Regions from separate parts of the Acutalibacter intestini genome, predicted to be linked through region 2. Evidence: predicted binding sites of a transcription regulator. Region 2 holds the regulator's gene; the other holds the start of a gene.

Region 1 (4,703 bases), on a different contig from region 2:
GCGCTTCAGCTGCTCTACAATAACAGAGCCCTCAATACCGGCATTGGCGGCAATTTGGCGCACGGGCTCCTCCAGGGCCTTCAGCACAATGGCAGCGCCGGTTTTCTCGTCACCCTCGGTGGTGTTCACGTACTCCTGCACAGCAGGGATAGCGTCGATGAGGGCGGTGCCGCCGCCGGCCACAATGCCCTCTTCCACAGCGGCCTTAGTGGCAGCCAAGGCGTCTTCAATGCGCAGTTTCTTTTCTTTCATCTCAATCTCAGTGGCAGCGCCCACCTTAATAACCGCCACGCCGCCGGCCAGCTTAGCCAGGCGCTCTTGCAGCTTCTCCCGGTCAAAGTCGCTGGTAGTGGTCTCGATTTGAGCGCGAATTTGGTTGACGCGGCCCTTGATAGCCGCACTGTCTCCCGCGCCGTCCACAATGATGGTGTTTTCCTTGTCCACCTTCACCTGGCGGGCATGGCCCAGCTGGTCGAGTGTAGCGTCTTTCAGCTCCAGCCCCACCTCTTCGGAGATCACCTGGCCGCCAGTAAGGGTGGCGATGTCGGTAAGCATCTCCTTGCGGCGGTCGCCAAAGCCCGGAGCCTTTACAGCCACGCAGGTAAAGGTGCCCCGCAGGCGGTTGAGAATCAGGGTGGTCAGAGCTTCGCCCTCTACGTCCTCGGCAATAATCAGCAGCTTTTTGCCGCCCTGGACAATCTGCTCCAGCAGGGGCAAGATCTCCTGAATATTAGAAATCTTCTTATCCGTAATCAAGATATAGGGGTCGTCCAGATCGGCCACCATCTTGTCAGTGTCAGTGGCCATGTAGGGGGTGATGTAGCCGCGGTCAAACATCATGCCCTCTACCACTTCGCTGTAGGTCTCGGCAGTCTTGCTCTCCTCTACGGTAATGACACCGTCGGAGGTGACCTTCTCCATGGCGTCGGCAATCAACTGGCCGATCTCGTCGCTGCTGGAAGAGACAGCGGCTACCCGGGCGATGTCTTTGGTGCCGCTAACCTTCTGGCTGTTCTTCACAATGGCGTCCACAGCGGCCTCGGTGGCTTTCTGCACACCCTTGCGCAGCACCATGGGGTTGGCCCCGGCGGTGACGTTCTTCATGCCCTCGCGTACCAGGGCCTGGGCCAGCAGGGTGGCTGTGGTGGTACCGTCGCCGGCCACGTCGTTGGTCTTGGTGGCCACTTCTTTTACCAGCTGGGCCCCCATATTCTCATAGGCATCCTCCAGCTCGATTTCCTTAGCAATGGTCACACCATCATTGGTGATGAGAGGAGCGCCGAACTTTTTATCCAGCACCACGTTGCGGCCCTTGGGCCCCAGAGTGATCTTCACGGTGTCAGCCAGCTGGTTTACACCATTCAAAAGGGCCTTGCGGGCCTCTTCTCCGTAGACAATTTTTTTAGCCATGACAAATCTTCCTTTCTTGTGTTAAGGTCACGGGGCTCTGCCCCGCACCCCGCAACTTTTGAAAAAGTTGACAAAACTTTTACTCCGGTTTTTGCCGGTTCGTCCCGTTAGACCCGTGGACGAGCCGAAAGCTGGGTGGGACATTGGGGCTTAAAGGCTTTTTTTCAGCGGCAGCCGCTCTATAGGACAAAAATTTACTCCACCACAGCTAGAATGTCGCTCTGCTTTACGATGGTGTACTCCTCGCCGTCCACCTTCACTTCCGTGCCGCTGTACTTGGCAGAGATGACCCGGTCGCCTTCTTTCAGGTACATCTTAATCTCCTTGCCGTCCACCTCGCCGCCGGGGCCCACGGCCACTACCCGGGCAATCTGGGGCTTTTCCTGGCTCTTGGCAGCCAGCACAATACCGCTTTTTGTGGTCTCTTCCGCTTCCTCCGCTTTGATGAGGACCCTGTCCAGAAGGGGCTTTATTTTCATAAAAAACACCTTGGCCCATGAATTTTTACTGGGGCCTTACCTTTCTCCCCGGAGATTTTTCGCCGCCGGGGCCGGCAAACCGGATGGACCGGTAAAAAATAGAGATAACAGGTTTGGTTTGTACGCGTTCCCCCCACAGGGCGCTTAGCGCCCGCGTCTCTTTTGCGCACTGGCACTTTGGTTCCTAAAGGGTGTTAGCACTCTCGTTTCTCAAGTGCTAAACCTATTGTATCCTTATGGTCAGTAAAAGTCAATAGGGATTTTAGAATTTTTTGACATTTAACAATTTTGTCACAATTCTCTGGCATGAGCCCCGAAAAACTGCATAAAGGGAGAACTTGCCATGCCAGCCGCCCTTTTACCTAGAATCTTTTTTAAGGCCGGAGAAAAGACGGTTTTTTTGAGGCTTTCAAACAGACTCCATGGCTGTTTTGACCAATCAAAAACGCCGCCTTTTTTGACCACCGGAGGCCATCCTCCGGGGCAAAAATCCTTTCCAATCTTCAAGTTGGCCCGCGGCTTTTTCTTGAACCGCTCCGCTCCTAAAAATCCAGGATCCGTCATTTCCTTTATGTTCAAACAAGCCCCGGCCATAAGAAATGAGGGGATTTTTTGCATAGAGGGCGGGGATTGGTTGGAAAATAAAAAGGGCGGGGTTTGAAGGGGAAAGACCCGGCTTTACAGGAATTTTACAAAAGGCCGGTAACAGATTTGACCTCTGTCTGCTATCCTTTTCATGGAATTAATTTAAGTAAGGGGTGTATGGAGGATGGATATTTTTGATCTATTAACCCTCATAGGGGGGCTTAGCCTGTTCCTGTTCGGCATGAATGTGATGGGGCAGGCCCTAGAGCGCCAGGCGGGAGAGAGGCTGCGGGAGATTTTGGCCAGGCTCACCACTGGCAAACTGGCAGGCCTGCTTACAGGCCTGGGGGTGACCGCGGTGATACAAAGCTCTTCCGCCGCCACGGTGATGGTGGTGGGGTTTGTGAACTCCGGCTTTATGAGTCTGCGGCAGGCCATTCACGTGATTATGGGCGCGAATATTGGCACCACGGTAACAGCCTGGGTCCTCAGCCTGGCGGGCATTGAGAGCAGTAATTTTTTTGTAAAGCTGCTGAAGCCCTCGTCTTTTACGCCGGTGTTGGCCCTGCTCGGCACGATTTTTTATATGTTTTGCAAGTCTCCCAAGAAAAAGGAGACCGGCGCTATTCTGCTGGGATTTGCCACGCTGATGTTTGGCATGGAAACCATGTCCGGGGCAGTGGCCGGCCTGGGCCAGGAGCCTGGGTTCCAGAACCTGTTTTTGCTGTTCCAAAACCCTTTGCTGGGTATGCTGGCCGGGGCGGTGCTCACGGCCGTGATTCAGTCCAGCTCGGCCTCGGTGGGCATCCTACAGGCCCTGGCGGCCACAGGGCAGGTGTCCTATGGGGCGGCGGCCCCCATTATTATGGGGCAGAATATCGGCACCTGTGTTACAGCCATGCTCTCCTCTGTGGGGGCCAATAAAAACGCCAAGCGCGCGGCCCTTGTGCACCTTTCTTTTAATGTTATTGGCGCGGCAGTGTGGCTGGGGGTGTTTTCCCTTATTAAATTTGTTTTTTCGCCGATGATACTGGAAGAGCCCGCCTCTCTGCTGGGCATTGCGGTGTGCCATTCCGTGTTCAACCTTTTGTGTACTCTGCTGATGCTGCCCATGACCGGACTGCTGGAGAAGCTGGTTTGCCGATTAATTCACGACAGCCCGGTGGCTGAGGCCCAGCCAGAGCTGGACCAGCGGCTGTTCGCCACCCCTTCGATTGCCCTGGAACGCTGCCACGCGGTGGCTAGGGACATGGCTGGCGCGGCTGTTTTGGCGCTAAAGGAGGGTTTGGCCGCTTTAGAGGCCTATACGCCGGCCCTGGCGGAGTCTGTGCGGGAAAAGGAGGAGCGCACAGACCGCTATGAGGATATACTGGGTACCTACCTGGTGCGGCTTAGCGCCCACCAGATCGGCCCGGGAGACAGTGCGGAGGCGGCAAAACTTTTGAAAGTGATTGGAGACTTTGAGCGCATTGCGGACCACGGGGTGAACCTGCTGGAATCGGCGGAGGAATTCAGAAGCAAGGGCATGGCCCTAACAGCGGAGGCCAAGAAGGAGTACAAGACCCTTTCGGCAGCGGTGGGAGAGATTTTGGACCTGGCCCTCCAGGCTTTTCTGGAAAACGACCTGGAAGCCGCCGGGTGTGTGGAGCCCCTGGAGCAGGTGATCGACAGCCTAAAAGAGACGCTGCGGACCAACCATATCCGGCGCTTGCAGCAGGGGACCTGTTCCATTGACGCGGGTTTTGTGTGGTCGGACATTCTCACCAATTTGGAGCGCGCGTCAGACCACTGTTCCAATATTGCGGGCTGTGTAATCGATATTGCCCATCACAATATGAACATTCACGCATCGCTGCGGGACGCCAGAAACGATAGCCAACTATTCCGGGATAAATTTATACGCTACAAAGAAAAATACGCCCAGGACTAGGGCTTGTTTGAAAATAGAGGAAATGACGGATTTTTGACCAGAAACGGTCAGTTTCAAGGAGAAAACCGCAAACTGCCATACAGCGAGGCGTTCCGGCGCGGGAAGCGGCCGTTTCTGATCAAAACGACTAGAAAAGAGAGGGCCAGGCCCTGGGCAGAGAAAGCCACTTTTAGGGAGGATGTAAGATGATTTTTTGTGTGGAGGACGACGAGAGCATTCGGGACCTGATGCTCTATACATTGACAGCGGCCGGGTTTACGGCAGAGGGATTTTCCCACAGCAAGCCTTTTTGGGAGGCT
Region 2 (17,682 bases):
GTGGGTTCCCTAAGGCCGCCCCGGCCCACCCACAAAGGAGGGCGCAGAAGAATGGCGCCGCCCCAAAAGCAGCGCTTTTCGCTGGCAAAGCCGCCGAAACAGCGGCCCACCAACCACAAAGCTTTTTAAGAAAGCGTCCACCCCCGCAGTCAAAGACATGTGCTCAACTCCGCGTAGCCGTCCCAACCAGACCTGCCGAAGCTCCATCCCAATAAGCCCTTGCCGCCTGACGCAAGTTTTATCCATTATAGTACACTTACGCTCTTCTGTCAAATATCATCAATGGAAACGGGGTGTCCCATGACAAAGAAAAAATTTTTCCTACAGGGCGCTGTGCTTACAGCGGTCTCACTGTTCCTTCGGGTCACCAATATGGGCTACCGCTCCTACCTCTCCCAAAAGATCGGCTCCCAGGGCATGGGATTGTACCAGCTGATTTTCTCCATCTTTATGCTGACGGTTACCCTCTCCACCTCCGGCATCAGCCTGGCGGTGACCCGTATGGTTACCGCGGCCATTGCCGGCCGGCGGCGCCAAAGGGTGCGGTCGCTGGTGGCCAGGTGCTTTGCCTTTTGCTTGACTATCAGCCTGTGCATTGCCCTGTGTCTTTTCTTTTTGGCAGATTTTGCGGCCTCCTTTTTCCTGGGCAACCCCGCCGCGGCCCCCTGTCTGCGCATTTTGGGGCTGGGCCTGCCTTTTATGTCCCTGTGCACCTGTATGAAGGGATACTTTTTGGCAGTAGATGAGTCTGTAAATACCGCTTTTTCCGACGCCCTGGAGCAGATTCTCACCATAGCGGCCACAGTATTTATCTTCTGGCGCTTTGCCCCCCAGGGCATCGAAATGGCCTGCCTGGGGGCTATGGCTGCCTCCACCCTAGGAGAGGCAGCGTCGTTTCTCACCAGCTGGTGCGCCTATCGAAAGAGCCTGGGCCGGAACACCCCCGCCCGTCGGGAGAAGAGCCCCGGGGTGCTGCGGGGGCTGGCTCATATCGCCCTGCCCTGTACCTTGAGCTCCGCTGCCAAAAGTATGCTGAACACTGGCGAGAACCTGCTGATTCCCCGAGAGCTCCAGCGGTACGGGCTCAACTATAACAGCGCTCTGTCTCAGTACGGCCTATTACAGGGAATGGCCATGCCCATGCTGTATTTTCCCTCGTCATTCCTCACTTCCTTTGCCTCGCTGCTCATCCCAAAAATTGCCCGGGAGCGGGAGCTAAGCCACCCGAAAGCAGTGGCCTATATCTCCGGAAGAGCGGTACAGGCGGCGCTGGCCTTTGGGATGTTTTTCGCGGCGTTGTTTATGGCTTTTGGGGGCAGCTGGGGTCGGGCCTTTTACCGCAGCGAAAGCGCCGGGGCCTACCTGCGGGTGCTGGCCCCGCTGGTGCCCCTGACCTACCTGGACGTGGTAGTTGACAGCCTTTTGAAGGGTCTGGATGAGCAATTTAACTCCATGAAATACAATTTTGCGGATTCTCTCATCCGGGTGGTCCTGGTACTGTGCCTGCTGCGTTTCTTTGGCATGGAAAGCTATGTGTATATCCTGTTTTTCAGCACCATTTTTAACGCGGCCCTTAGCCTGCACCGGCTGATGAAAGTCAGCCACCTGCATATCTCGGTCAGTAGGCACGTTATCCTTCCACTGTTGTGGGCGGTATGTGGGGCCTGGGCGGCCTCACCGGCGGCGGGGTGGGGCCTGCCGCCCTTTGGAGAGGTGTTCCTGCAAACCGCCATTGCGGCGGCAGTGTTTGCCGGCGGGTATTTTGGCTCGGAGAAGTTGATGGGGGCGCAAGAAAAAGTTTCGGCAAAATCATAAAAAATAGTTGCAAATAATACGGGTTTATGGTAGACTTTCGTCAGGCAGAAGGTTTTTCCTGCCAGTCTGTGGATTCAACTCCAACAAATTTGAAGGTACAAGGAGAAGCAACATGAGCCATACTTATCGTTTTCAAGATTCGTCCCTATCCCCCCGCCAGCGTGCGCAGGAGCTGGTGGCCCTGCTGACCCGGGAGGAAAAAACAGGCATGTTTACCAACAGCCTGGATGAGGTGCCCCGGCTGGGCATTAGCGCCACCCACTTTGGTGTGGAGATTGCCCGGGGCCTGGTGCAGCGCAATAACTGCCGGGAGTCCACCATTTTGCCCCAGCCCTGGGGCATGGCAGCCATGTTCGATCCGGCGCTGATGGAGCAGCTGGGAGATATGGCCGGCGACGAGGTCCGTGTTAGCAGCCAGATGGACCCGCCCAGCTCTTTGGCTCTGTTTGGCCCCACAGTGGATATGGAGCGCGACCCCCGGTGGGGACGTAATGAGGAGGCCTACGGCGAGGACCCCTGCCTGACGGGCAAGCTGACCGCTGCCTATACCAAGGGCTTGGCTGGGGACGACCCCTATTACCTTAAATGCGCGCCTTTGCTCAAGCATTTCTACGCCAATAACTATGAGAATGAGCGCAAGACGACCAATGCAAACATTACCCCCCGGCTGAAGAGGGAGTATTATCTAAAAGCTTTCGAGCCCGCCGTCCGTCAGGGCGGGGCCGTGGGCTTGATGACCGCCTACAACCGCATTAACGGTGTGGAGGGCGTGAACAACCCGGACGTGAGCCGCATCTGCAAACAAGAGTGGGGCATGGACTTTGCCCTTAGTGATGGCGGCGACTTTGGCCAGAACGTGGCCGACCACCGTACCTACCCGGATCATGCCCGGTCTATTGCCGACATCCTGGGCGTGGGGGCGGACATGATGCTGGACAGCCGGGAGATGGTGGACCCCGCGGTGCGGGAGGCCCTGGACAAGGGGTATCTCACCGAGGCCATGATGGACAAGGCCCTGGTGGATATGTTCACCATCCGCTTTATGGTGGGAGACTTTGACCAAAACCATCCCTACGCCCATATGGATCAGTCCCTGCTGGCCAGCAAGAAACATAAGAGCCTGGCGGTAAAGGCGGCAGAGGAATCTATGATTCTTTTAGAGAACAACGGCCTGCTGCCCCTAAAGGACGATGGCAAGTGCACCGTGGCGGTGGTGGGGCCCCTTTCTAACGAGAACTACACCTGCTGGTACTGCGGCTACGCCGAACATCAGACCCCTGTGGTAGAGGGCCTGCGGCAGAAGCTGGGAGAGAGCCGGGTGCTGTTTGATGAGGGTTTGGACCATATTGTATTAAAGTCTGTCAAGACCGGCAAGTACCTGCGCCAGGAGAAGGACGGCTCTCTGGTAGCGGACGCGGACACCGCCGCCCAGGCAGAGGTTTTTGAGCGCAATGACTGGGACTACGGCTCCTGGACCCTGCGCTCCTTGAAAACCAGTAAATACGCTACCGAGGGCCAGGGCTTTAAGGACCAGCGCAGCGCGGAAATACCCGAGAAGATGGAGCTGGACCCGGCCATCAACTGCGTGGCGGACCAGGCCTTTGGCTGGTTTGTGATGGAGCTGTTTACCGCCGAGACAGAGGACGGCATCCTGCGCCTAAAGACCTGGCAGGGCCGCAATGTGGCAGTGGACAAGGATGGCAGGGTAGCCGCCGTGGTGGCCAAGGGCAATGAAACCGCTGTGCAGTTTACGGTGGAGGTGGTTTCTTCTGGGGCCCAGCGTGCCGCCAAGCTGGCGGCGCAGGCGGACTACGCCCTAGTCTGCGCCGGCAACCATCCGCTGGTCAACGCCCGGGAGGAGTACGACCGCCCGGACATCAACCTGCCCGCCAGCCAGGGCGGCCTGCTGGACGCGGTATGGGAAGTAAACAAGAACACCGTTCTTTATATGATTACCGGTTACCCCTTCGCCATTGTGAAAGAGCGCAAGCAGGCTGGGGCTGTGCTGTGCAGCAGCCACCTGGGGCCCTGCCTGGGCCATGTGGCGGCGTCCACTTTGTTTGGGGAGAACGTGCCTGCCGGGCGCACCCCCACTACTTGGTACCGCTCGGTGCGGGACCTGCCCGCCCTGGATGACTACGACATCATGAAGAACAAAACCACTTATCTCTACTTTGACGGCCAGCCTCTGTATCCCTTTGGCTATGGCTTAAGCTATACAGACTTTGGCTATACGGAAGCCAAGACAGACAAGAAAACGTACCGGCAGGGAGAAACCGTCACAGTTAGCCTGGAGATTCAGAACGTGGGCGAGTACGACGGCGATGAGGTGGTGCAGCTGTACGTAACGCCGCCGGATTCACTGTACACCCGGCCCCGGAAGATGCTGAAGGACTTCGCCCGGGTACGGGTGCCCAAGGGCCAAAAGGCCCAGGTGGCGCTGCGCTTCCCGGTGGAGGACCTAGCGTTCTGGGACCCCTCGCAAGAGCGCTATGTGGTAGAGTCTGGGACCTATGGGCTAATGGTAGGCGCCTCCTCGGAAGATACCCGCTGGGGCGGTTCCATTGAGATAGAGGGGGAAAAGGTTCTGCCTAAGGACGGCCGCAAGCCCCTGAACGCCCTGGATCTGATGGACTACCGGGGAGTGGAATTCCTGACAGATAAGCGGGACTGGCGGGAGTACCTGGAGGCCAAGGACCACAAGAGCTACGCGGTGTACCAGGCAGTGGACCTGACCGGCTGCGACCGCGTGGAGGCTCTGGTGTCCTCCACGGCTGGCAATGTGCGGCTAATGCTGGTGGACAACGCCACAGGGAAAATTCTGGGGAGTGTGTGCGGCCAGGGCACCGGCAGCTTGACGGACTTCGCGCCTCTTTATGGGGACATCCTCTCCACAGAGGGCCCGGTGGACCTGCGGGTATGCTTTGTAGGCCAGGCGTCCTTAAAGTCCCTGCGGTTCTTTAAAAAATGAGCTTTTCCGGCTGTTCAAAAGAAGCGTTCTAGACTTTGATAAAAGGGGATTCTCTGTGAAAAGACGGTTTATCTTCGTCTTAGCCGCTTTGCTGATTCTTTCCGGCTGCGGCACAGACGTAGTCTATTACCAGGGCCAGGCCTATGACAAGGCGGAACTGTCCCAGGAGACTATTGAGTGGCTGGAGTGGTTTAACGCCATGCCCGAGGAGGACCAGAACAAGATTAGCTATATGCCGCCGGAGCTATGGGCGGGCGTATATGATGCGCAGACAGAGGATGCGCCCGGGCCGGAAGAGTAAGCGTTCAGTTTATATGAAAAAGGCCGCCGCCAGTGAGGAATTTCTGGCTGGCGGCCTTTTCGCGCCCGGGAGGACGGCAGTTAACAAACAATTTACAAATTGCGGTATTGACTTTTTCTGACCATCGTGGTACATTATAGATACAGTTTAGCACTCAACCCAAAAGAGTGCTAAACTAAGAGCCACGGAAAGGAGCCGTGCATATGGAGTTGACCCTGCGGAAGGACAGGATCTTGGCCTCGGTAGTTACCAGCTTCATCAAAAGCGGCGAGCCAATAGGCAGCAAGGCGATTGCACAAGAGATTGGCGTTTCCTCTGCCACGGTACGCAACGAAATGGCCAGCTTAACAGAGCTGGGTCTTTTGGAACAGCCCCACACCTCGGCAGGGCGGGTGCCTTCTCAACGAGGGTACCGGGAGTTTGTGGACCGGCTGATGGTGGTCCCGGTGTTGGAACCAGCACAGGCGCGGCAGATTGGCGCGGCGCTGGCCCCGGGTCTATATGATCCCGAGCAGCTTCTGCTGCGGGCTGTGCAGGCGGCGGCAGGCATTAGCCGGTGTGCGGCGGCAGTGACTACTCCGGGCGGGTCCCAGGCCCGAGTAAAGGCCATACAGCTGGTACAAACCAGCCGGCGGACGGCCATGCTATTGATGATGAGCTCCGCGGGCACCATGAAGAGCAGGATATTTCACTGTGATTATGACCTGACCAATGAGATTTTGCGGGTGTTCTTTCGGGTGCTTAATGAGAATGTGGCGGGAAAAGCGGTTTGTGAGATAACCCCTGCCTTTTTGCAAAGCCTGGGGGCCTCGTTGGGAAGCATGTACGCCCTGGTGGGCGCACCGCTGCGGGCTTTGCTGGAGGCCGCGAACGATACAGCCCACACAGAGACCATACTGGGGGGGCAGATGAATTTACTCCTATATCCAGAACTGGGGATGATGGGAGCCCGGCAGATGATCGGCTTTTTGGAGCGCCGGGAGGAGCTGGCGGATTTATTGCGCCAGAAGCCAGGCCGAGTGACTGCGCTAATTGGCAAAGAATGCGGCCGCCCGGAACTGGAGGGTTTTTCCATGCTGGTGGCCCGTTACCGGGTGGATGGACAGGACGCGGGGGCGGTTGCCGTGGTAGGGCCTATGCGGATGGATTACCCCCGGCTAACGGCAGTGCTGGACCACCTGACCCATGAAATCAGTATCCAGCTGACCCAGTTGGCAAGAGAAGAGTAACGACTGGAGGCCACAGAGAATGATGAAAAATATTCCGAAAGGAGTCTAGTATAATGAAAGACAAGAAAGTTCCGGAAGAAAAGGAAAAGCAACAGCCGGAAATAGAGTCTCCACCGGAGCAGCCCCAGGAGGTTTCGGACCAAGAGGCAGAGCTGGAAAAGCTGCGGGCAGAGTTTGAAGACCATAAACAGCGGCACCTGCGGGTGCTGGCGGAGTATGACAACTTTCGCAAACGCACCGCCGCCGAAAAAAGCGCCATCTATCATAACGCCGTTTCCGACACGGTTCAGGCCATTCTTCCCATTGCGGATAATATTGAGCGGGCCCTGGGCCAGGAGAACGCCTCGGCGGAGGATATGCGCAAGGGCGTGGAGATGATCGAGGCGCAGATTGAAGCCGTGTTTGAGAAGCTGGGCATTACCCCAGTGGGGGAGGTAGGAGAGGCCTTTGACCCCAACCTGCATAACGCGGTGGCCCACGTGGAGGACGAGAACCTGGGAGAGAACGTGATCTCGGCAGTGCTGCAAAAGGGCTATACGCTGGGAGACCGGGTGGTCCGCCACGCTATGGTGCAGGTGGCCAACTGAGAGGAGGCGGGCCCCATGGGATTGAGCTTTGCGGAAATGCAGGAAATGTATAGTGGCATTGTCAAGCGGTTTTACAAAATAGAAGGGCAGCCTTGGCAGGCGCAGGGGGCCATGATCGAACTCGCCAAACAGGTGGGGGAATTGGCCAAGCAGGTGATGCTGAAAGAGAACTATTATGCCTGGACCGGCGATGAAAAGGAAGTTAAGGAACGCTTGGGTAATGAAATGGCCGACGTGATCGCCCAGGTGATGCGTTTGGCGGAATATTATCAGATTGATTTGGAACAGGCTTTTATAGAAGCAAGAGAGGACGAAGAAAACTATCTACGTTCCCGCAATGTCTAAAAGATTTAAAGAATCATTGTCTTTATAAACACAGTATCTTAATTTTAAAGCTAAGAGAGGTAATCTATCATGGCAAAAACGATTGGTATCGATTTGGGCACTACAAACTCCTGTGTGGCGGTCATAGAGGGCGGCGAGCCGGTAGTTATCGCCAACGCCGAGGGCGCCCGCACCACCCCTTCTGTGGTGGCGTTCAGTAAGACCGGCGAACGCATGGTGGGCCAGGTGGCCAAGCGCCAGGCTATCACCAACCCCGAGCGCACCGTCTCTTCGATCAAGCGGGAGATGGGCACTGCCCACAAGGTAAGTATTGACGACAAAAGCTACACCCCCCAGGAGATCAGCGCCATGATCTTGCAAAAGCTGAAGGCCGACGCCGAGGCCTACCTGGGCGAGACTGTTACCAGCGCGGTAATCACCGTGCCCGCCTACTTTACCGACGCCCAGCGCCAGGCTACCAAAGATGCGGGCAAGATCGCCGGCCTAGAGGTGAAACGTATTATCAACGAGCCTACGGCCGCTGCTCTTTCCTACGGCGTGGACAAAGACAACGACCAGAAGGTGATGGTCTACGACCTGGGCGGCGGCACCTTTGACGTATCTATTATTGAGATGGGCGACGGCGTGCAGGAGGTGCTGGCCACCGCGGGGAACAACCGCCTGGGCGGCGATGACTTTGACCAACGAATCATTGACCATATTGTGAGCACTTTTAAGACGGAGCAGGGCGTGGATATTTCTGGCGACAAGATGGCCATGCAGCGCATTAAGGAGGCCGCCGAGAAGGCCAAGATTGAGCTGTCCGGCGTGACCACCGCAGCCATCAACCTGCCCTTTATCACCGCCGATGCCTCCGGCCCCAAGCACCTGGACATGACCCTCTCCAGGGCCAAGTTCAACGAACTCACCGCCGACCTGGTGGAAAAGACCATGGGCCCCGTGCGCCAGGCTCTGTCAGACAGCGGACTTTCTATTAATGAGATCAGCAAGGTGCTGCTGGTGGGCGGCTCCTCCCGTATCCCTGCCGTGCAGGAGGCGGTGAAGGGCTTTATCGGTAAAGATCCCTTTAAGGGCATTAACCCCGACGAGTGCGTGGCCATTGGCGCGGCCATTCAGGCCGGTGTGCTGGGCGGCGAGGTCCAGGGGCTGCTGCTGCTGGACGTGACCCCCCTGAGTCTGGGCGTAGAGACCATGGGCGGCGTGATGACCAAGATTATTGACCGGAACACCACCATTCCTACTAAGAAGAGCCAGATTTTCTCCACCGCCGCCGACGGCCAGACCCAGGTAGAGGTCAATGTGCTACAGGGCGAGCGGGAGTTTGCCCGGGACAACAAGCAGCTGGGCCTGTTTAAGCTGGACGGCATTGCCCCCGCGCCCCGGGGCATCCCTCAGATCGAGGTTACCTTTGACATTGATGCAAACGGCATTGTAAACGTTTCCGCCAAAGACCTGGGCACCGGCAAGGAGCAGCACATCACCATTAGCTCCAGCTCCAATATGAGCAAAGAGGACATCGACCGGGCCGTAAAGGCCGCCGAGCAGTTCGCCGAGGAGGACAAGAAGCGTAGGGAAGAGGTAGACACCAAGAACAATGCTGAAAACCTGTGCTACTCTGCTGAAAAGCTGGTCTCCGACAGCGGCGACAAGTTGCAGGAGGCTGACAAAAACGAGGTCAACGTAAAGGTGGCCGCCCTGCGGGATAAGCTGCAAAATGGCACTGTCGAAGAGATTAAGACCGGTATGGACGACCTGCAAAAGGCCGTGTACGCGGTCAGTGAAAAGCTGTACCAGCAGGCCGCGCCCCAGGGCAACTCCGGCGGCCCCCAGGGCCCCACGGACCCCGGCGCGGGCGCTCCCGGCGGCGACGGCAACGTATACGACGCCGACTTTAAAGACGTAGAGTAATAAGAAACGGGAGCACGCAAAAATATCGAGCACTAAGGTGAAAATTTCCACCAAGGGTGGCGAAGTAAAAGTTTTTGAAGGTTCTTAGGAAACTTTTTACAAAAAGTTTCCTAAGCCGCCGGAGGCAGTCTAGCGCACAGCAACAATATGGGCATTTTCACAGAAAATGCCCATCTGTGCTGTAAAGCACATAATGGGAGTTGATTTGATGGCAGATAAAAGAGATTACTACGAGGTGCTGGGCGTACAGAAGTCCGCCTCTGACGACGAGATCAAAAAAGCCTACCGCAAGCTTGCCAAGCAGTACCACCCGGACCTGAACCCCGGCGATAAAGACGCGGAGGCAAAGTTCAAGGAGGTCAACGAGGCCTACGAGGTCCTCTCTGACAGCGGCAAGCGGGGCCGGTACGACCAGTTCGGCCACGCGGGGGTGGACCCAAACTTTGGCGGCGGGGCCGGGGGCGGCAACCCCTTCCAGGGGGCGGGCTTCGACATCAACGATATTTTCGACAGCTTCTTTGGGGGCTTTGGCGGGGGCACCCGCCGGGCCAACCCCAACGCCCCCCGGCAGGGCGGGGACGTGCAGGCCAATGTGGCCATCAGCTTTGAAGAGGCCGCGAAGGGCTGCAAGAAAAATGTGGACTACCAGCAGATCGAGACCTGCGGCGACTGCCACGGCACCGGCGCGGCCCCGGGCACCAGCCCCAGAACCTGTGAACACTGCCACGGCACCGGCCAGGTGCGGGTGAGCCAGCGCACGCCCTTTGGGGTGGTGCAGTCCACCCAGACCTGCGACCGCTGCCGGGGGGCGGGGAAGATTGTGGACACCCCCTGCAAGACCTGCGACGGCAAGGGCCGGGTGCGCCGCCGGAAAACCATTGAGGTCACCATACCAGCGGGCATTGACGACGAGCAGATTCTTAATGTAAGCGGCAAGGGCAACGCCGGGACCAACGGCGGCCCCAACGGCGACCTGCACGTGTACGTCTCGGTGCGGCCCCACCCCATCTTCCAGCGCAGGGGCAACGACGTGTGGTGCGACATGCCCATCACCTTTACCCAGGCGGCCCTGGGCGCGGATGTGGAGGTTCCCACCCTGGACGGCAAAGTGAGCTATCATGTCCACGAGGGAACTCAGCCTGGGGATGTGTTTCGGCTGAAGGGCAAGGGCATTCAGAGCCTGCACAGCCGGATGCGGGGCGACCAGTATGTACAAGTGACGGTGGAGGTACCCAAGAACCTGAACAAGCGCCAGAAGGAAATTTTGGCCGAGCTGGACAACAATACCGACGAGAAAAACTATCAGAAGCGCAAGAGCTTTTTTGGTAAGCTAAAGGATATGTTTGGCGACTAAGGCATACAGGCCCGCCTCTCTCAGAAAACTGAGGGGGCGGGCTTGTTCTATTTTCCCCGGCTGGACCATACACATAAACCAACAGGAAAAGAAAGGTCGGTGCAAAAATGCGGGAGCTAGGTTTCGACCGGGTGGCGGCGCGGCTGCCACTGCATGGGGAAAGGCTGCTGGCCCTAAACCAGTCGCTTAAGGCCCAGGCCAGCGATATTCGCTTTAAAAGTGGACAACCGGTGGCGGTTTGTGGCCGGGAAGGCGTGTTTTTTCTCAAAGAGTCTGGCGGAACGGCCCGGGGACTGGTCCCAGGGCTGGTGCGGATCAGCCCGGAAGAGATGCGCCAGCTGTTTATTGGCATCTGCGGCCACTCGGTGTTTAGCCACGAGGAGGAGATTCGCCAGGGCTATGTGGATATGGGCGGCGGCTGCCGGGCAGGGGTGTGCGGTACGACGGTGGTGGAAAACGGGCAGGTGCGGGGAATGCGGGATGTAACCTCCCTGGTGTTCCGCATTCCTCGGGACGCCCCAGGCTGTGGGGACAGGCTCTTTTTGGAGGGCGTGGACCCTCTGGAAGGCGTGCTGATTGTGGGCGAGCCTGCCAGCGGAAAGACCACCCTGCTTCGAGATCTGGCACGGTCTATGTCCCTGGGGCGCTTTGGCCCCAGCCGGCGGGTGGCGGTGCTGGACAACCGTGGGGAGCTGAGCTTTGGAGAGACCGGGATGGACTCGGCAGGATTTGATTTGGGGCCTTGCGCGGACGTGCTGTTAGGCTGCCCAAAAACGCAAGCCTTCCATATGGCCATTCGCACCCTGTCCCCAGAGATTATTGTCTGCGACGAGCTAGCCCCAGAGGACCTAGACGCGGTGCATGGAGCGGTGTTTGCCGGGGTGGGGCTTGTTGCCACAGTGCATGGAAACCGGGAAAGGGCCCACAGTCGCCCTCTTTGCCGCCAGCTGCTGGAGACCGGCGCCTTTGGCACATTGGTCACTCTAAGCGGAAGGGGGGACCCGGGAAAGCTGTGTTCCATTGAACGAGTGCGGCCTTTTAAGAAAGGCGGAGAGGGATCATGAAGCTTTTAGGCGCTTTATTGCTGATGGCCAGCGGTTTGGCCTGTGGACTGGGCCGTGCCTGGGAACTGAAAAGCCGGGTATCTGCCCTGGCGGAGCTAAAGCGGTTTATACAGCAAACCCGGACCGAGGTTTTGTACGCTGCCCGGCCTTTGGGGCAGGTGTTGGCCCTGGACGAGAGCCGGTTTGGCCAAGAGGCCCGGCGGCAGGCGGTCTTTGACCGAGATCCTCTAGAGGCTTTAAAACAAGCGGGACAAGATATTTTAGCCAGCGAAAAGGACAGGAATTTGTTTAACCAGTTTGCGGAGGGGTTGGGGGCTAGCGGGGTCCAAGGGCAACAGGAGCACTTTCAGCTGTATGGAGCTCTGCTAGAAGAACAGCTGGCCCAAGCCCAGGGGGAGTACCGGGAAAAATACCGGTTATACACCGCGCTGGGGCTGTTTGCGGGAGTGGCGGTGTGTATTGTGGTAATATAGAAGCGGTTCTGTGTGACGATTGCTCCGGCAGGAAAGGAAGTTGACAAAACAGTGGATGTAGATCTGATTTTTAAAATCGCCGCCATTGGTATCATAGTGGCTGTGCTGAATCAGCTGCTTATTCGTTCGGGCCGGGAGGAACAGGCTATGATGACTACTTTAGCCGGACTCATTGTAGTATTAATGATGCTGATTCAAGAGATCAACGCCCTGTTTCAGGCCGTGAAGTCTATTTTTCAGCTATGAGTGCCGGGGCGTTGGTGGGCATTGCCGTGTGCGCGCTGTGCGCCTCGGTGTTTGGAGCCCTGGTGAAGCGGAGCAACCGGGAGTATGCCCTGCTGCTGACTGCCGCCGCGGCGGTGCTGATGATTCTCAATGTACTAGAAAAAGCGGGACCTTTGGCAGAGCAAATTGCGTCCCTCACCGGATCGGGCCAGCTGCAAGGGGAGTGTTTAGGGGTAATGCTAAAGGCGGTGGGCCTTACAGTGACAGGGCAACTGGCGGCCAGGATGTGCAAGGACGCGGGAGAGTCCGCTCTGGCCTATGGGGTGGAGCTGGCTACAAAAGTGGCTGTGCTGGCAGCCAGCATGCCGGTGCTGGCCCAGCTGTTCCAGTATCTGGGGGAAATTATTAGCCTATGAAAATAAAACGAAGAATTATGCGCCTGGGGGTAGGGGTTTTTATTCTGCTCACCGTGTTTTCACTGCCCCTCGGAGCCCTGGCTTATGAGGGATGCTCTCAGGAGGAGCTTCTTCGGGCCAGCGGAGCGGGGGAAGTTTACCGCCAACTGGATCAAGAGGCAAAAGACCTGCTGGAAAGGGCTGGAGCCGGAGAGGGAATAGCTGGCGGCGGGTTGGACTTACCAGAGGCGTTCCAAGCGGTATCCCGGATGCTGCGGGACAAGCTTAGCGCCCCCCTAAAGGCTTTGGCCGCGCTGCTGGGGATCTGTGTGCTTAGCCGGCTGGCCGGATGTTTTGATGAGGAGGGGGCGGCGGGCATTGTGCAGCTAATTGGGGCAGCGGCCTGCGGGGTTGTCATGGCAGGGCCGGTGCTGGGGATTATTTCCGGGTGCCAAGCAGTGGCAAAGGCGGCCGCTGGCTTTTTAACGGCAGCGGTACCGGTATATGCGGGCCTATTGGCTGCCTCGGGAAACCCCATTACAGGGAGCGGATATAGTCTGCTGGCCATGGGCGCCGGGGGAGCCATCCCGGTGGTTATTTGCGGGTTTTTGCTCCCCCTGGTGCAGGTGTACTTAGGGGTGTCGGTGGCCACGGCGGTGTCTGGGGCAAAACTGAACAAGCTGGCGGGGTGGGTATACAGCCTAGGAAAATGGGTGCTGGCCATGGCGGTGACGCTGTTTACAGGAATCCTGTCAGTGCAAACGGCAGTGAACAGCCAAGCGGACGCCGCTACGGCCAAGGCCGCTAAACTGGCGCTGTCTACTGGGGTGCCCATTGTGGGTGGAGCTCTAGGGGACGCTTTGGGGGCCATCCAAAACAGTGTGCACATGGTGAAATCAGGGGTGGGGGCCTTTGGGGTGCTGGCTGCGGTGTGCATTTTTCTGCCAGCCATTCTAGAGTGCGTCCTCTGGTCAGGGGTATGTGCGGCGGGTCAGGCAGCGGGAGAGCTTTTTGACGTTGGAAAGGCCGGTGGACTGATGAACGCCTTTGCAGGAACAGTGAAAATGGTCCTGGGGATATTAGCCAGCCTGTGGGCCGTGTGCGCAGTCAGTGCGGCGGCGGTGGTATTCGCGGGAGGATAGAAGGAGGAGTGTCCATGGAAGAACTGCTGGAACATACTGGAATTGTCTGCGCGGTGATTTTAGGGGTGGAACTCATTGCCCAGCTCTGCCCCAAAAATAAGATGCTGGGCTTTACCCAGGCGCTGGTGGTACTGGTTCTGTTGGTCAGCGCACTGGCTCAGGTATTTTCTTTGCGCTGGGAGGCTTCTTTTGGAGAGCTGCAAGGGAATTGGGAAAACCAGGAGCTTCAGAACTATGTAAACGGCCAGTACACAGCCGCCGCACAGGAAGAGGCCGAAAGATATTTACAGGGGCTGCTGGGGGCGGCGGGGATGCAGGCGAAAAAAATCCTGGTGGAGGTAGATATTGACGGGGATTCCCGCATAGTATTAACAAAGACGCAGGCTTGGTTCCAGTTCGAGAGCGAGGCCCAGCGGGCCAGGGCACTGCTGCAAAACGCCCTGGGGCCCGATGTCTTGATAGAGGTAACAACGGATGGAGCTTAGAAAATGGATAGACCGTCTAAAAGACGCTGTTGCGGGAAAAAAATTGGTCAGTCTGGCCGTGCTGCTGGGGATGGGGGGGATACTGCTGATCTATTTATCCACCCTGGGTTTCTCCAAGGAGACGGATAGCGGGCCAGAGCGCTCCACAGAGGAACAGGCTGTGGAGGACTGCCAAAAGCGCCTGGAAGAGGACCTGACCCGGGTGGTAAGGGCCATAACAGGAGAGGAAGCACCGGAGGTGATGATAACTCTGAAAAATAGCGGACGCTGGGTCTATGCGGCAGACAGCCGGCAGAACGGCGAGGAAACCGAGAGCACCCACGTGATTCTGGAAGACGCCCAGGGGGCGCAAAGCGGGCTGCGGCTGGCGGATATACAGCCAGAGATTAAAGGGGTGGTGATCGTGAGCAGAAGTGCCGCCGACCCAATGGTGCAGGAAAGGCTCATCAACGCGGCCCGCACAGCTCTGGGGGTTTCGGCTTCCCGTGTCTGCGTGGTGAGTAGCGGCGGATAAGCACAACAAAAAACAATCATAAAGGTGGGTTAATCATGATGAAAAAACTTGGTAGAAAACAGCTGGTACTGGCCTCGTTGGTACTGGCGCTGGGGGCCGCGGTGTATTTAAACTGGCAGTTCACAGGGACAAATAAGCTTCCTGTAGGAGAGGGGACCACCAGCAGCCAGCTGGGGGCCGCGCAGCTGGTGAACAATGCTTATGTGGAGACGGTTTCGGATGACCTACAGGGCTCTACCCAAGCCAATGCCCCGGCCACTGGCAGCTCTTTGGCGGAAGCCAGAATGAACCGGCAGAACTCTCGAGACGAGGCCATGGAACTGCTGGACGGCGTGCTGGAAGATGTGGACGCGGACAGCGACGCAAAAAAAGTGGCGGTAGAGCAGGCCTCGGCCATGGCCCAGAATATACTGAAGGAGACCAATGTGGAAAACCTGCTGAAAGCCAAGGGCTATGAGGAATGCGTGGCCTACATAGTGGACGGCCAGTGCAGCGTGGTGGTCTCTGGCGATATGGGAGACAGCGACATGCTGGTAGTGCAGGAGGTGGTTATGGAGCAGACAGGGCTTTCGGCAGAGAAAATCAAGATTGTGCCAGCGCCAAAGGAAGAGAGCCAGTCGAATCATGAATGAAGATTAGGGATTGTTTGAAAATAGGGGGGATGACAAATTTTTTGTCCAGAACGGTGAATTTCAAGGAGAAAATCGCAGGCTACTTGTACAGCAAGGATTTTCCATGCGGAAAGTGGCCTCTTCTGAAGAAAAGGACGGCGTTTCCGACTTTTTAAACGAGCCAAAGAAAGCGAAAAGGCCGCGTCTAACAATTTGCGGCGGAGTCGGGCGCTTGAAACCCATTATTTTCAGGGGCTCAAACGCGTTTAAAAGGGATCGTCGATAGAACCCATTGGGCGGCAGGTGAAAATTCTTACGAATTTTTTTACTTGGCCAAATGTCAAGACTAAATTACAAAAAAGTTCAATAAATTTTCCCTACTTGTGAAAAGCGGGGGTTCCGGCGCGTTTGGAACCCCCGCTTTTGTGCAAAAAGGCAACAAGAAACCAAACCGGGCGTTTTTTCGCTTCCGGCTCCGCTCCCTTTCTGTTCAATTATTCATGGGCTATGTTATGTACCGCTCGAAAAGCATTTGCGGCGTTGCCCAGCCCAATATCCGCCGGGGATAGTTCGCCAGCCACTCTTCAACTTCTGCAACCTCCGCCGCGGTCACTTCATCAAAGCTTGTTCCCTTTGGAAAGAAACGCCGGATAATGCGGTTCATGTTCTCATTGCTCCCCCTTTCGTATGCAGAATACGGGTGGCAATAATAAATCTTTGTGCGGGGCTTCCGCACCCGCTTTGACCTCTCCATTCCGGCGCAATCCTGAAATTCGCTTCCGTTGTCAACCGTTATTGACCTGAACACTTGCCGGAACCCCGCGCCCATCCTCCGCTCTATACGGTCAAGCCCCCGCACGATGCTTTCCATCGTGTGATCGGGAACGCGAAAAATCACGGGGTAACGGGTCAACCGCTCTGTCAGCACCACCAGCGCGGCCTTGCTTCCCTTACAACCTATAATGCTATCCATTTCCCAATTCCCGAAAGTTTCGCGGTCTGCTACTTCCTGTGGGCGTTCCTCTATGGTGTCCCCCTTTGCGGGCCGCGCCCGTTTCTGCCTGTCCCTGTCCTCTGGCTTTCTGTGGTCCCCCTTATACAAAAGGTGTTCCGCCGTAACATTCAAGAAAATGTCGCCCCGATAAATCCAGTTATAAAGGGTCGTTTCGCAAATATGGGTGTCGAACTCCATTCCGTCAATCGCAATTTGCGCCAAAGCCGCGCCGGGGGACCTCTTCTTTTCAATAATCTGTTCTTCGATATACTCCGCAAAAGCAAAGTCTTTCCCCAGCTTTATGTCCGGCCCCTTTGCCCGCAAATGCTCTTGATACTTTCGTTCCGCAACGTCCGCGCAATAGCGCGACACGGGTTCCAGTTCGCTTGTAAGCTGTTCGCACATTCCCCGCGCAATTTCATTGTATACGGTTTTCAGGCAAACGCCCAAAGCTTCCGCAATTTTCGGTTTCGGCGTTTTTATCTTTAGCATACGTTCAAGGGAAAGCCGATCTTCCCACTTCAAATGTTGATTCCCCTTATAGTTCATATTCTTTATTTCCTCCATAAGCAAAGGCGGCGGGCGTAATGCCCGCCGCCTTTTTACGTTTCAACCGCCTTGCCCGTTGAACTGGGTGTATATATCCGCTATATCCTTCATCGAATCCACACGGGAAAAATCCTGCCCGGCGCAAGTAGCTTTGTAAATGGACCAATAAAGCGCGGTTCGCGTCCTCAATGGTTGTGTTTCAATAATTCTTCGTACCCGCTCGAACGCATTGTTTTCCATGACTGTTTGAAGGCGCGTCCGCTCTTCGTCTAATTTTGCCACGTCCTTAACTGCTTCCGCAAAAGCGGGGTGAAAGAACACTTTGCATTCATTCATGATCTTTTCCCTCAATTCCCGCCGCCGCGTCAAGCGTTGTTTCTATCCATTCATTCAGCGACTTTCCAGCAGCCTTTGCCGCGGCAATGTAAAGTTCCTTTTTCCCTTTTTTGACCGCCGGATAAAGTCGATCATAGGTTTTTTCATAATATCTTCGCTTCGCGTCTGTTGCGGCTTTTCCGCGCGGTGTTTCGTATTTTCCGGGCATTTGCTCCACCTCCGTTTTTGTTTTCCATTATACCACGCTTTCTATACTAACGCAAGTATAAATATTGTACATACTAACGTTAGTATATTTGTGCAAAATTCCATCTTGCTATTATACTAACGTTAGTATATAATAAAAGACAGAAAGAGGGAAACATAAGCCGCCCACCTGCCGGG

The links. Region 2 encodes HrcA, which represses chaperone genes, less so after heat shock. Its sites were predicted from a motif close to TGTTAGCACTCNNNNNNNNNGAGTGCTAACA; they were not measured.
Region 1: U8U68_RS04700 (co-chaperone GroES) is a predicted target of HrcA. The motif match lies at 2,082-2,112, and genes of this name have one in related genera.

The regions. Positions count from the first base shown of each region.
Region 1 covers NZ_JAWXXL010000003.1:21,735-26,437, reverse strand. Annotated here, with positions in the region: gene groL (chaperonin GroEL) at 1-1,410, opposite strand, end outside; gene U8U68_RS04700 (co-chaperone GroES) at 1,605-1,889, opposite strand; gene U8U68_RS04695 (hypothetical protein) at 2,181-2,468, opposite strand; gene U8U68_RS04690 (Na/Pi cotransporter family protein) at 2,659-4,404, shown strand; gene U8U68_RS04685 (response regulator transcription factor) at 4,590-4,703, shown strand, end outside.
Region 2 covers NZ_JAWXXL010000002.1:188,013-205,694, reverse strand. Annotated here, with positions in the region: gene U8U68_RS03535 (oligosaccharide flippase family protein) at 301-1,815, shown strand; gene U8U68_RS03530 (glycoside hydrolase family 3 C-terminal domain-containing protein) at 1,928-4,786, shown strand; gene U8U68_RS03525 (hypothetical protein) at 4,842-5,087, shown strand; gene hrcA (heat-inducible transcriptional repressor HrcA) at 5,291-6,316, shown strand; gene grpE (nucleotide exchange factor GrpE) at 6,370-6,903, shown strand; gene U8U68_RS03510 (MazG-like family protein) at 6,919-7,248, shown strand; gene dnaK (molecular chaperone DnaK) at 7,318-9,156, shown strand; gene dnaJ (molecular chaperone DnaJ) at 9,365-10,510, shown strand; gene U8U68_RS03495 (stage III sporulation protein AA) at 10,618-11,574, shown strand; gene U8U68_RS03490 (stage III sporulation protein AB) at 11,571-12,047, shown strand; gene spoIIIAC (stage III sporulation protein AC) at 12,099-12,293, shown strand; gene U8U68_RS03480 (SpoIIIAC/SpoIIIAD family protein) at 12,290-12,688, shown strand; gene U8U68_RS03475 (stage III sporulation protein AE) at 12,685-13,809, shown strand; gene U8U68_RS03470 (hypothetical protein) at 13,824-14,294, shown strand; gene U8U68_RS03465 (SpoIIIAG-related protein) at 14,284-14,808, shown strand; gene U8U68_RS03460 (SpoIIIAH-like family protein) at 14,844-15,440, shown strand; gene U8U68_RS03455 (IS30 family transposase) at 15,925-16,962, opposite strand; gene U8U68_RS03450 (hypothetical protein) at 17,023-17,298, opposite strand; gene U8U68_RS03445 (hypothetical protein) at 17,291-17,506, opposite strand.